DNA from 2 places in the Arthrobacter sp. Y3223151 genome. Region 2 is predicted to be linked to the other one. Evidence: riboswitches for the same ligand, from Rfam matches in the RefSeq annotation. Region 2 holds a riboswitch; the other holds the start of a gene.
The links. A riboswitch is a leader RNA that binds a small molecule or an ion and turns the genes downstream of it on or off. The one in region 2 is predicted to bind glycine.

Region 1 (6,919 bases), 290 kb from region 2:
CGACCCGCGCGCATAACTGCAGCTCGCCGGTCGAGGCCATCTCGGCCAGCCGGGTTTCGACGTCGTCGGGCAGGATCTGCTCGGGCTGGAAACCTTCCAGCCCGAGCATCACCGCCGTGAACGTTCCGTGGCCGCGGCCGGTGGCCGCGAGGGACCCGTACAGGTCCACCCGCAGCCCGGCGACCCGGTCCAGCACGCCGGTTGACACCAGTTCCCCGGCGAAGACGGCGGCCGCCCGCATCGGACCGACGGTGTGCGAACTGGACGGACCGATGCCCACGGTAAAGAGGTCGAAGACGCCGACGGCCATGATGGCTCCTCAGCGCCCTTCGGTGGGCGTGGAGACCGGTGCCAGATCCGGGTAGAGCGGATGCGCCTGGGCCAGAGCTTCCACCCGGGCCTTCAGGCCGGACAGGTCCGCGGCCGGCCCCGCGATGAGGGCCTCGGCGATGATGTCGGCGACCTCGCGGAACCCCTCGTCGCCGAAGCCGCGGGTGGCCAGCGCCGGCGTGCCGATGCGCAGGCCGGAGGTGACCATGGGCGGCCGCGGGTCGAACGGCACCGCGTTGCGGTTCACCGTGATGTCGATGGCCGCCAGCAGGTCCTCGCCCTGCTGGCCGTCCAACTTCGAATTGCGCAGGTCAACCAGGACCAGATGCACGTCGGTGCCGCCGGTCAGCACCGTGATGCCCTTCTCCGCGACGTCCTGCTGCGACAGCCGCTCGGCCAGGATCCGTGCGCCCGCCAGCGTGCGCTGCTGGCGGTCGGTGAATTCCTCGGAGGCGGCGACCTTGAAGGCCACGGCCTTGCCCGCGATGACATGTTCGAGCGGCCCGCCCTGCTGGCCGGGGAACACCGCGGAATTGATCTTTTTGGCGATGTCCGCCTCGTTGGTCAGGATGATGCCGCCGCGCGGGCCTGCCAGCGTCTTGTGCGTGGTGGACGTGACCACGTGGGCGTGCGGCACCGGGCTGGCGTGCAGGCCGGCGGCCACCAGGCCGGCGATGTGCGCCATGTCCACCATCAGGTACGCCCCGACGGCGTCGGCGATCCGGCGGAATTCCGCGAAGTCGAGCTCGCGCGGGTAGGCGGACCAGCCGGCGATGATCAGCTGCGGCTGGTGCTCGTGCGCCAACCGCTCCACCTCCGCCATGTCGACCCGGTGGTCCTCCTCGGAGACGCCATAGGCGGCCACGTTGTATAGCCTGCCGGAGAAGTTGATCTTCATGCCGTGGGTCAGGTGTCCGCCGTGGGCCAGGTTCAGGCCCAGGATGGTGTCGCCGGGCTTGATCAGGGCGTGCATCACCGAGGCGTTGGCCTGCGCGCCGGAGTGCGGCTGGACGTTGGCGAAGCCGACGCCGAACAGCTCCTTGACCCGGTCGATAGCCAGCTGCTCGATCACGTCAACGTGCTCGCAGCCGCCGTAGTACCGGCGCCCCGGGTAACCCTCGGCGTACTTGTTGGTCAGCACCGAGCCCTGGGCCTGCATGACGGCGACGGGGGTGTGGTTCTCGGAGGCGATCATCTCCAGCCCGGACTGCTGGCGGCGCAACTCGTTGTCGATCTGGGCGGCAATTTCCGGATCGAGGACACCCAGGTCCACGTTCAGGCTGGTGCTGGCGACCGCCGCCATGGCCGCGCTCACGCTACTTCACCACCGTTGGCGGAGGCGTACTCCTCCGCGGAGAGCAGGGGGCCTTCCTCCGACACCTGGACGGTGAACAGCCAGCCGGCGCCGTAGGGGTCATCGTTGATTACGGCGGGATCGGCCACGGCGTCGCCGTTGACTTCGATGACCTCGCCGGTCACCGGGGAGTAGAGGTCCGAAACGGACTTGGTGGACTCGATTTCACCGCAGATCTCGCCGGCCGTCACGACGGTACCGACCTCGGGGAGATCTACGTACACGATGTCGCCCAGCGCCTCGGTTGCCACGGCAGAAACGCCGATTTTGGACGGGCCGGAACCGTCGGCGGCCACCCACTCGTGCTCCGCGGAGTATCGTAGTTCGGCGTTGACTTTGCTCACTGTGATGCCTTTCTTAAGCCGTTTTTTGAGATGAGGGGAGGGCGCCCGGTCGCTGCAGGGCGCCCATTTTTGTGTTTGCCGTAAAGCTTCGTGGGGCGGAAGCACGTGCGGATCGCGCACAGGCCAAGATGGACCCGTGGGTCATGAGCCCGCCCTCGCCGATGTAGAGCACCGAATCGATGTGCAGGACCCCAGCGGGATTAAGGTGCGGGCCAAGGCCGGCAACCGAGTGTTTGAGCGGTGTCTGTGGAAGACGCGACGCTGCAGGTAGGAAATCATGAGGAACTCCAAGACTGGGCCGGCCCGAAGGCTCGGCTGGGATTGGGTTCCTCCCCGCTCTGTATTTGACCTGAGAGATTCCGCGGATTGTGTTCCGCTTGCACCGTCGGTGAGCCAGGCTGCTGCCTGGCTGCTTTCCAGAGTTGCCTAGCCGCGGCGGTACATGGGCCTGAGAGATTCCTGGGGAGGATTTGCTCCTACGGCGCCTGCCCGGATGGTGTGCGGAGAGGACTCTCCCGCCACGGTTCGAAAGGCATTCAGTTGTGGGTGATTCGTCTCACACGCTACACACAGTGCCGACGCGATCCAAATTGCCGTCACCGAACGTCAGGTCGAGTCGCCGCTCCAGGGCCGCGCCGACCGCCTATCTCCGAGGTTCCGTCGGTTGCCAAATCCGCGATCCCGTCGGCCGCCACTCTCCGCCCGCTGGCTGCCAATCCTAGGTCCCATGGGCAGCCGCGCGTCCGAGCCAACGCCGGGCGCCTACACAATAAATGGATTCATCAGTATGCTTTGCGTTGATGTCGTCGAGAGGAAGGCTGATGACCAAGGCGCCGGTACCGCCGCGCCGTTGACAAGAATCGACAGGTTTCGACAACGGGTTGGAACGAATGGCGCCTTGCGCCGGAGACGGAGATTTTGATGAGCAACGACATGGGACGCACGCCGCTATCGCCGGAGGAACTCGAATCCGAGTCCGGGACCGCGCTGCCGGACAAGGAAGTCGCGTCCATCCTGGATTTGAATGCCGATCTCGACCTGGCCATCGATGCGGCCGCGCCGATAGACTTGGCCGTCGCGGCGAACGCCAACGTGGCGGCCCCCATCGATGCCGCCGCCTCGGCCAACCTCCTCTCGGCCGGCTCCACGGCGCAGGCCCTGTCCGACCAGGGAGTCATCATCAACCAGGGCATCACCGCCGACGCGACCGCCGAGTCCACCCAGGACAGCACCATCGACCAGGGCAATGACACCGTGGAGGACGCCGGGACAACGGCCGGTTCCTCTGCCGGGACGGGCACCGCCGTCGGTGATTCCGGCGCTGCCCAGGAGGGCACCACCGGGCAGGAGGCAACTGCCCCTGCGCTGCTGCCCGACGGCACGCTTCCCGACGGCACCCTCCCCGACGGGACCCTGCCCGACACCGGATCCGTCACGGAAGGCCTCGGGTCGACCCTCGACGGGAACCTGCTCAACGTCAACGTCAATCTGGCCGCGGACGCCGATATTGCCGCCCCGATCAACGGCGCGGTGGCAGCCAACGCCAACGTTGCCGCGCCGATCGACGCCGCGGTTGCCGCCAATATCGGCTCGATCGACAGCAATGCCGTCGCGGTGGCGCAGCAGGACGCCATCATCAACCAGCAGATCGACGGCAGCGCCGAGGCCAGCGCCGGCCAGCAGTCCGATCTCGAACAATAGTCCCTGAATGAGCATCAGTCCGAGCCGGCCGCCGGCCACGAGCGACCCGCTGCCCGGCGGCCGGTCGGCTGCCCCTTCGGTTGACGTCCCGGCGCTGGCCGAGGGCGTGCAGCTCCTCGGACTGGCGCAGGGATCCGGCTACCGGGAGCCGCCCGCGCTGGTCCGGCGCGCGGACGGCCAGACGCTCCAGCTGACCCCGCTCCTCTATGCGGTCCTGGAAGGCGTCGACGGCTCCCGAAGCCTCGACCAAATTGCCGAACACGCCGGCGAGACGTCCGGCAGGCTGATCACTGCTGGAAACGTGCAGACCCTGATGGAAAAGCAGTTGCTGCCGCTGGGCCTGCTGCGGCTCGCGGACGGCTCTCAGCCCGAAGTCAAAAAGGCCAGCCCGCTGCTGGGCATGCGGTTCCGCTACACGGTCACGGATCCCGCGCTGACCCGGAAGCTGACCGCTCCGTTCGCCGTCCTGTTCCATCCGCTGATCGCCCTGCCCGTGACCTTGGCCTTCCTGGCGGCGTGCTGGTGGGTGCTCATGGTCAAGGGCCTCGGCTCGGCAACGCACCAAGCCTTCGCCAACCCCGGGCTGCTGCTCCTGGTGTTCGCCATCACCATCCTTTCGGCCGGCTTCCACGAGTTCGGCCATGCCGCCGGCGCGCGTCGCGGCGGTGCAACCCCGGGAGCCATGGGCGTGGGCCTGTACCTGATCTGGCCCGCCTTCTACACCGATGTCACAGACTCCTACCGGCTGGGACGCGGCGGCCGGCTCCGCACGGATCTGGGCGGCCTGTACTTCAACGCCATCGTCGTCGTGGGCACGATAGGCGCCTGGTGGCTCACCGGCTTCGATGCGCTGCTGCTGGTGGTGGTGACCCAGATACTGCAGATGGTGCGCCAACTGCTGCCCCTGGTCCGCTTCGACGGCTACCACATCCTCGCCGACGCCACCGGGGTTCCCGACCTGTTCCAACGGATCAAGCCCACCCTGCTGGGGCTGCTGCCCTGGCGGTGGTCCGATCCCGAACCCAAGCTGCTCAAGCCCTGGGCCAGGGCCGTCGTGACCGCCTGGGTCCTGGTCACGGTTCCGCTGCTCCTGTTCTGCCTCTTCATGATGGTGGTCTCGCTTCCCCGGATCCTGGGGACGGCCTGGGCCAGCATCTTGGACCAACAAAGGCTGCTGGCCGCCGCCGGTTCGGACGGCGACGTCGCCGGCATGGCCGTGCGCGTCCTGGCGATCACCGCCGTCGCGCTTCCCATTCTCGGGATTGCCTACATCCTGCTGCGGATGGCCCGCCAGCTTGGCACGGCGGTCTGGGCGAAAACCCGTGGCCGGCCGCTCCGGCGGGTGACCGCCATGGCCGCCGCCGCGGCCGTTCTCGCCGGCTTGGCCTGGGCCTGGTGGCCCGACGACGGCGCCTATCGCCCGGTGCAGCCCTACGAACGCGGAACCCTGTTCGATGCGGCGGCTTCCGTCGCTCCGATATCACCGGCGGGGCTGGCCGAAGGCCGCTCAGGGCAAACGGTGGCGGCGTGGCCCTCCGGTACTGATCTGCCGACGGCGGAGGATCCGCAACTGGCGATGGTCCTCGTTCCCCGCGACCTGCAGGCCGGGCAGCAGGAGACCGCTACGGCGGCCACCGGCGAGGATTTACTGCACGACGGCGGTTCCGGCGCCACCGGTACTGACGCGGGCGCCGGCACACCCCCGGCCTGGGTCTTCCCGTTCGACCGGCCGCTGGCCCCCGAGGAGGACGGAAACCAGGCCCTTGCCGTCAACGTTGAGGACGGCTCCGTGGTCTACGACGTCGCCTTCGCCCTGGTGTGGGCCGAAGACGGGCCGGTAGACGCCACGAACGAGGCCTACGCCTTCGCGTCCTGCCGGGGCTGCACGGCAGTAGCCGTCGGCTTCCAGGTTGTCCTGATCCTCGGCCAGGCCGACGTCGTGGTCCCCCAAAACCTTTCCGCGGCGGCCAACTACAACTGCGTCGAGTGCCTTACCTACGCGCTCGCCAGCCAGTTGGTCCTCACCCTCGACGGCCCGCTCAGCGACGCCGGCATGGAGAAACTGGCAACCCTGTGGGAAGAGATCGCCGCCTACGGCCGGTCGCTCGAAGACGTCCCCCTGGACGAAATCCAGGTCCGGCTGAACGACTACAAGATGCGCATCCTCGGCATCATCGAACAGGACGCCGCCGTCGGTGACGGCAGCGCCGGCGCAGGCAACGACGCGGCGTCCGAAACAGACGAGACCGCCGACACGGGCTCGTCTCCGGAGGCAACACCTCCGGCGGACACCGGCGGCGACCAGCCGCCGGCCCCGGCAGAGGCGCCCGCCGGAGAACCCGACCCCGGAACGGCAACGACGTCCCCGACACCGATACCCACCGGCACGCCCCAGCCCGAACCCGCGCCCGCCCAGGAGCCTGCCCCCGCACCCACTCCCGCCGACGAACCCGCCCCGGCGCCGAGCGGGTGATGCCCGGCCGCTGCCGGGCATCACGTGGCGAGCGGCTACGGCCGGGGCCCCACAGCGCCTGGGTACCGCCGGCGCCCCGCTGCGCCTGGGTAGCCCTGGGGCAGCAGGGTCACCGGGTGGCGCCGGCGGGTTCGTCCTCGAGGTCCTCGGGCGCCCGGAGGTCCATCTCGAGCAGCGGCACCATCGTGGACTTGGTGATGAGGCGGTGGGCCAGCCACAGGGCGATGAAGACCGGCAGCCCGATGTAGGAGGAAAGCACTTCCATGCCCCGCCCGGCTAGCACGGCCTCGTAGTTCTGTCCGGCGATGACCAGGACCAGCATGGCGAAGGCCAGCAGCGGGCCGATGGGGAACAGGGAGGCCTTGTACGGCAGGTCGCTGACCTTGTTGCCCTGGGCCAGGAAGCCGCGCCTGAAGCGGTAGTGGGAGATGGCGATTCCCGCCCAGACGATGAAGCCGCACAGGCCGGACATGTTCAGCAGCCAGGAGTAGGCCGCGCCCTGACCGACGATCGCGGAGAGGAACCCGAAAAGTCCCACGGCCGCGGTGGCCAGGAGCGCCGGAATCGGCACGCCGCGCGCATTAGTACGTCGGAAGATTTTCGGGGCCTTGCCGTCATGAGCCATGGCGTAAAGCATGCGTGTGGAGGCATACAGTCCGGAGTTGCCCGCTGAGAGGATGGCGGTCAGGATCACCGCGTTCATCAGAGCCGCCGCGA
Region 2 (6,919 bases):
ACTTCGCCCATGTGCGAGAGGTCGAACAGGCCGGCGCTGCTGCGCACTGCGCGGTGCTCGGCCAATTCGCTGCTGTACTTCAGCGGCATCATCCAGCCGCCGAAGTCGGTGAAGGACGCACCCAGCCGCTCGTGTTCCTCGTAGAGCGCGGTGTGCCGGGGCATGGTGGTGGTCTCGGTAGTCATGCGGTGCTGACCTCTCTAGTTCTCGAAGGCTTCGGGCGGCGGGCAGCTGCAGATCAGGTTGCGGTCGCCGCCGGCGCCGTCGATCCGTCCGACCGGGGCGAAGTATTTGTCCACTTGCAGGCCCGGTACCGGGAAGGCGGCCTGCTCCCGGGTGTACGGCCGGTCCCAGTCGGAGCTGACCACGGCGGCGGCGGTGTGCGGGGCCAGGCGCAGCGGGCTGGCGTCGAGCGGGAAGTCGCCGGCGATCACCTGGTCGATTTCACCCTTGATCGCGATCATCGCGTCGATAAACCGCTCAATCTCCGCCAGGTCCTCGGACTCGGTCGGCTCCACCATCAGGGTGCCGGCCACGGGGAAGGACAGGGTGGGCGCGTGGAAGCCATAGTCGATCAGGCGCTTGGCCACGTCCTCGGCGGTCACCCCCGACTTGGCGGTGAGTTCGCGCAGGTCCAGGATGCACTCGTGCGCGACCAGCCCGTCGTTGCCGGTGTAGAGCACCGGGAAGTGCTCGTTCAGCCGGGCGGCGACGTAGTTGGCGGCCAGCAGGGCGCTCTTCGTTGCCTCGGTCAGGCCCTCTGCCCCCATCATGGCCACGTAGGCCCAGGAGATCGGCAGCACGCCGGCCGAGCCGTACTCGCTGGCCGAGACGGGCACGCCCTTGCCTTCGTGTTCGGCCAGCGCGGCGTTGCCCGGCAGGAACGGCACCAGGTGTTCGGCCACCGCTACCGGCCCGACGCCGGGGCCGCCGCCGCCGTGCGGGATGCAGAAGGTCTTGTGCAGGTTCAGGTGGGAGACGTCGCCGCCGAACTTGCCCGGCTGCGCGAGTCCTACCAGCGCGTTGAGGTTGGCCCCGTCGATGTACACCTGCCCGCCGGCGGCATGGACCGCCTCGCACACGTCGCGCACATCGGCGTCGTACACGCCGTGCGTCGACGGATAGGTGATCATGATGGCCGACAGCGCGTCGGCGTGCTGGTCGATCTTCGCGCGCAGGTCGGCGTGGTCGATGGTGCCGTCCGGTGCCGTCGCGACCACTACGACCTTCATGCCGGCCAGCACGGCCGAGGCGGCGTTGGTGCCGTGCGCGGAGGCGGGGATCAGGCAGACGTCGCGCTGGTCGTCGCCGTTGGCCAGGTGGTAGCGGCGGATGGCGAGCAGGCCGGCGTATTCGCCCTGCGAACCGGCGTTGGGCTGGATGGAGACGCCGGCGTAGCCGGTGATCGCCGCGAGGCGTTCCTCCAGATCGGTGATCAGCTCTCGCCAGCCGGCGGTCTGGCTGGCCGGGGCGAACGGGTGGATGGACGCGAATTCCGGCCAGGTCATCGCCTCCATTTCCGCGGTCGCGTTCAGCTTCATGGTGCACGAGCCCAGCGGGATCATGGTCCGGTCCAGGGCCAGGTCGCGGTCCGACAGCCGGCGCAGGTAGCGCAGCATCTGGGTCTCGGAGCGGTGGCTGTGGAACACCGGATGGTCCAGGTAGGAGGAGCTGCGCAGCAGGTCGTCCTGCAGTTCGAAGCCGGTGTTCTCCGCCGCTTCGGCGATCTTGCCGGCGGCGTCCTCCACGCCGAAGGCCTCCGCGACCAGGGCGAGGTGCTCCGGCGTCGTTGTTTCATCGGCGGAAATGCCCACGTGGTCGGCGTCGATGCGGCGCAGGTTCACGCCCTTGGCCTCGGCGGCGGCGGCGATTTCCGCGGCCTTGCCCGGAGCCTTCACCGTGAGGGTGTCGAAGAACCGGTCGGCCGCCAGCGCGTAGCCGGCGCCGGTGAGCGCGCCGGCCAGGGTGCGGGCGGCCTCATTGGCGTGCTGGGCGATCGCCTTCAGGCCCTCGGGGCCGTGGTAGACCGCATACATGCTGGCAACGACGGCCAGGAGGGCCTGCGCGGTGCAGATGTTGGAGGTGGCCTTCTCGCGGCGGATGTGCTGCTCGCGGGTCTGCAGGGCCAGGCGGTAGGCGGGGCGGCCGGCGTCGTCCTTCGAGACTCCCACGAGGCGACCGGGCAGGGAACGCTCCAGGCCCTTGCGGACGGCCATGTAGGCGGCGTGCGGGCCGCCGAAGAACAGCGGAACGCCGAAACGCTGGGTGTTGCCGACGACGATGTCCGCGCCCTGCTCGCCGGGCGGCGTGATCAGGGTCAGTGCCAGCAGGTCGGCGGCCACGGTGACCAGCGCGCCGCGCTCCTTGGCCTGTGCGATCACCGGAGCGTGGTCGAACACCCGGCCGGAGGCGCCCGGCTGCTGCAGCACGATGCCCGAGATATCGCCGTCGGGCAGGCCAGCGGAGAGGTCGGCAACCTCCACGTCGAAGTCCAGCGCTTCGGCCCGGCCCTTGACGACGGCAATGGTCTGCGGCAGCAGGTCCGCGTCCAGCACGGTCTTGCCGGCGGACTTGGACTTGTTGGACCGGCGCATCAGCAGCACGGCTTCGGCCACTGCGGTGGCTTCGTCCAGCAGCGAGGCGTTGGCGATCGGCAGCGCCGTAAGGTCCTGGACCATGGTCTGGAAGTTCAGCAGCGCCTCCAGCCGGCCCTGTGAGATTTCCGGCTGGTACGGGGTGTAGGCGGTGTACCAGGCCGGGTCCTCCACCACGTTGCGGCGGATCACCGGCGGCGTGATGGTGTCGTAATAGCCCTGGCCGATCATCTGCACGGCCGTGACGTTCTTCGCGGCGAGGGCGCGCAGGTCCCCGAGGACCTGGGACTCGCTGCGGGCGGCGGGCAGCGCCAGCGGTTCCTGCTGGCGGATGTCGGCGGGCACGGCCGCGTCCACCAGGTCGTCGATGCTGCCGTAGCCCAACTGCTTGAGCATGGTTTCCGCGTCGTTCCGGCGCGGACCGATGTGGCGGTCGGTGAAGGAGGCGCTGCCGGGTCGGGTAGCGCTGGTGGACTTAGCCGTCATGTGAGGAACTCCAGTTATCCCCGGCTGGGCGGACCATGCCGGTAGTGAAGGGTTCCTCCCCGCTCTGTGACTGAACCTGAGAGATTCCGCAGGCTGTGGCCCAGGGGCCGCCTCCTGCTTGCACCGTCGGTGAGCCGGTCCTGAACGGTCCGGCTGCTTTCCAGAGTTGCCTCTCCGCGGCGGTACAGGGGCCTGAGAGATTCCTGGGGAGGTATTGCTCCTACGGCGCCTGCTGACTGGTACCCAGCAGGACTCTCCCGCCGCATGTCGAAGGCTGTATGCAGTTGTGTCTGACTCCTTGAATGGTAGTCCAGCGGCTGGCGGGCAACAAGGCGGCGACGCCCGACGGCGCGGTGTACGGCCGCCGCGGGGGCGCCGGAACCCGCGTGGCCGCGGCTACGCTTCGGTGCGCGAGAGCATGCCCTTCACGTAGGCGGCCTGCCCGATGTGCTCCAGGCAGTCGTCCAGGACGCTGACCAGCCGCACCCCCAGGCTGACGTGCGGGTCCCACCGGGTGTCCACGATCCGGTCCAGGTCATCCTCGCTCAGCCCGGCCAGGTACTTCAGGGTGCCGGCATGGACGTCGTCGTAATAGCCGCGCAGCAGGTCGGCCGATTCGACCCGGACGGCCGCCACCTGCTCGGACGTGTGGCCGTAGCCATGGTCTTTTCGCGGCAGCGGCAGGTCGAACCGCTCCGCCCAGCCGGTAAGCCAGTACTGGTCCGTGCCGGCGACATCGGCAATATGGTCGTCCTGGATGCGCGTCAGATGCCAGACCAGCCAGGCGATCGAGTTGCTGTCGCCGCCGGGCCGGGTGGCCAACTGTCCGGCGTCCAGCCCGTCCAACACGAAGTGGACGCGTTCCTGGATCCTGCCGTAGGCATCTGCGAGCAGGTCGTTGAACTTCATGGCGCCTCCCGCCGGTCGACTGTGGCGCCAGCTTACCGGCCGGGGCCGCGGCGAGGAATGCGTGCCCGCCGGCAGGCGGGGGGCGGTCCCGGTGCCCGCGCATCCGCCGCCCGGACCGCCTGCCACCCGGCGGTCAACTGTAATCGGCCGTGATGGTTCGATCTCGGCCATTGAGCCGCATTGTCCCGCCGTAGGGCACGATCCATTGCGGACGGGTATGGCCGAACGGGACTCCGACGCAGACGACGGCGTGGTCGTTGTAGCGCTTCATCTCGGCGAGGACTGCATCGCGTTGCGCGGCGCGGAGCCGTGCCCGCTCCTCCGCCGGCGGGACCGTACCGTGACTGCTCACCGGCGGCCGGGCGACGAGCACTCCTTCCACGGCCGAGAGGACGCCCCGTTCCCCCAATGCCCGGACCCATCTCTTGACCCACGCTGCCGGAGGCAACTCCTCGCTGGTTTCAAGGATCAGGACCGACCCCTCGAGGGCTTCCCGAGGCGGAAGACGGTCGGCCATGGCCAGCTGATCGATGACTTCCAGGCAGCCGCCCCAGGTGCGGCCGGTCGCTTCCCGCTCGGGCCCCGCCCAGGTCCACGGCTGCGTGGGTTCCCGTTCGCCGAAGTCGACAAGGGCTTGCGGCGTCAGCCAATCCGGCCCGAAGTCCTCGGACTCGCCCGGGTCCACAATTTCCAGCTCACCGCCCGTCAACAGCGCTGCCTTCAGCGAGGCGAGGTGCTGGTCGTCAATGTGCGGCCCGGCTCCGAGGTGCACCTGGGTCGAGCCCCCGTAGTAGCCCGCTATCCCGAGCGACCACAGCCAGTTCAAGAGGTTCGTGTTGTCGCTGTAGCCCATGAAGATCTTGGGGTTCGCGGCGGCGAGGCCAGCGTCCAGATGGGGAATGAGGGCTACCTGGTCGTCGCCGCCTATGGTCGCGAGGACGGCCCGGATCGCCGGGTCGGACAGAGCGGCGTGTAGATCCGCGGCGCGTTCCGCGGCGGAAGCGCCAAGCTTCCGGGTCGTCGGGTATTCCACGGGGACCAGTCCCGTTTCGGCGCTGAGCCGACGCATCGCCTGCTCGTGGACATCCGGCGCGAACCCCGGGGCAGCAAAGGACGGGGAGAGAACCGCGACCCGGTCACCGGGCTCAAGCTTGGGCGGGGATACGCGGGCATGGCTCGGCATTTCCCCATCCAACCACGGGCTGTGCCTCAGCGGCCGCTATTCATCCCGGGCCGAATCCTCCAGATAGCGGGGCCGCCCCACGATGACCAGGCCCACTGCCAGGATGAGCAAGGCACCGCCCAGCAGGCCGAAGGAGGCACCCCAGCCGCCGCTGGCCTCGCGCAGCAGCCCGAACATCAGCGGGCCGGCGCAGGCGACCGTGTAGCCGATGCCTTGCGCGAACCCGGAGAGCAGACCCGCGCCGGCCGTGGTGCGGGTCCGGAGGTTCACCAGCAGCAGGGCCAGCGCAAAGGTGCCCTGGCCGAGCCCCGCCAGGGTGATCCACAACCAGGTGCCGAACGAGGGTGACAGCAGCAGCCCGGCGTATCCGGCCGCGTAGAAGCCGATGAACAGCAGGCCCAGTCCCAGCGGATTGCGCAGCCGCGCGGCGATCAGCGGCACCACCAACAGGCTGGTGGGCAGGCCCAGGATGGCGTAGTAGGCCAGCATGGTGCCCGCCGTCGGGGGCAGCACCCCGCTGTCCACCAGCAACGGCGGCAACCACGTGAACATGGCAAACGTGTTCGACAAGGTCCCGGCGAACACCAGGGCGAGGCCCCAGGCGACCGACGAGCGCCAGACGCGGACCGCCGTCGTCTTAACGGAACCGGCCCGGGCTTCCGCTGCGGGCCACGAGGCTTCCGCAGCGGGCGGCCCGCCGGGCCCCGCGGGGCCGGACCCAGGCCCGGGGCCGGACCCAAGCCCGGGGCCGGCAGCACCGGGGCCAACTCCCGTACCGGGACCAACGGCAGGCCCGGGACCGGCCGGCTGCCGGGCGCTGCCCTCATCCGGCGGGAGGATATCCAAGCCGCCGGGCCTGTAGGGCTGCAGCACCAGGCGCGCGGTGCGGCGGCGCCAATGTTCCGTCCACGCGGTCATCAGCCACGGCACGAGGGCGGCCACGCTCACGGCCGCCCACACCCCGATCGAGAACCGCCAGCCCGCGGCCTGCTCAAGCGGCACGGCAAGCAGCGGGCTGAGCGCCGTGCCGACCGCCAGCAAGGTCACGTAAAGCGCGGTGATGAGGCCCATCCGGTCCGGGAAATAGCGCTTCACCAGCGGCGGCAGCAAAATGTTGCCGATCCCGTAGCCAACCATGGTGAGGCCGGACAGGATCAGGAATGCCGGCACATCGGAGACCATGGCGCGGCACAGTTGGCCGACGGCGGCCATGCCCAGTGCCACGAGCAGCAGCGCTTCCATACCGATCCGGCGCATCAGCAACGGAACGGCGAACCCGGCAGCGGCGAAGGCGGCGGTGGGCAGCATGCCCAGCACACCCGTGGAGGCCGTGCCGAACGGCAGATCCGCGGCAATATCCGCCAACACCGGCGACACGCCGGAGACGGCCAGCCGCAGGTTGAGCGCCAGCAGCAGGACGCCGACGAGCACGGTCAGCCGGCCGGCAAATGGGGCGGGCGGCCGCCGGGCGGGGCCGCCCCCTGGGCGGGCATCCGGAGGCGGCGGCGAATCGGGGCTCGGTGGGGCGTCGGCGGTCAGTTGTGCGGGCGAGGGCAAGCGTGGTCCATGGGTCGAAAGGCCGGGCGGGCGGCCGGGATCAAAACCGGCAAGGAATCACTTTATCCCGTCGCGGCCCGGCTGCCCGGCAGGCGGGCTAGGAACCCTCCTGGCCCAGCCCTTCGGCGAGGATCCAGAATGTCTGGCGCAGCCGCTCCACCGCCGCCTCGTGCTGCCCCCGCTGGAGGTA

Region 1: it holds a riboswitch for glycine, as region 2 does, so the genes downstream of both, gcvH (glycine cleavage system protein GcvH) here and gcvP (aminomethyl-transferring glycine dehydrogenase) in region 2, are expected to answer to the same signal.

What each region holds. Positions count from the first base shown of each region.
Region 1 covers NZ_JBNHGI010000001.1:391,895-398,813, reverse strand. Annotated here, with positions in the region: gene AC5RUP_RS01965 (L-serine ammonia-lyase) at 1-310, opposite strand, end outside; gene glyA (serine hydroxymethyltransferase) at 320-1,633, opposite strand; gene gcvH (glycine cleavage system protein GcvH) at 1,642-2,028, opposite strand; glycine riboswitch at 2,455-2,556, opposite strand; gene AC5RUP_RS01950 (peptidoglycan-binding protein) at 2,950-3,729, shown strand; gene AC5RUP_RS01945 (hypothetical protein) at 3,737-6,202, shown strand; gene AC5RUP_RS01940 (amino acid permease) at 6,312-6,919, opposite strand, start outside.
Region 2 covers NZ_JBNHGI010000001.1:103,035-109,953, forward strand. Annotated here, with positions in the region: gene gcvT (glycine cleavage system aminomethyltransferase GcvT) at 1-185, opposite strand, end outside; gene gcvP (aminomethyl-transferring glycine dehydrogenase) at 201-3,080, opposite strand; glycine riboswitch at 3,251-3,350, opposite strand; gene AC5RUP_RS00505 (mycothiol transferase) at 3,477-3,989, opposite strand; gene AC5RUP_RS00510 (S66 family peptidase) at 4,123-5,172, opposite strand; gene AC5RUP_RS00515 (MFS transporter) at 5,209-6,729, opposite strand; gene AC5RUP_RS00520 (GntR family transcriptional regulator) at 6,827-6,919, opposite strand, start outside.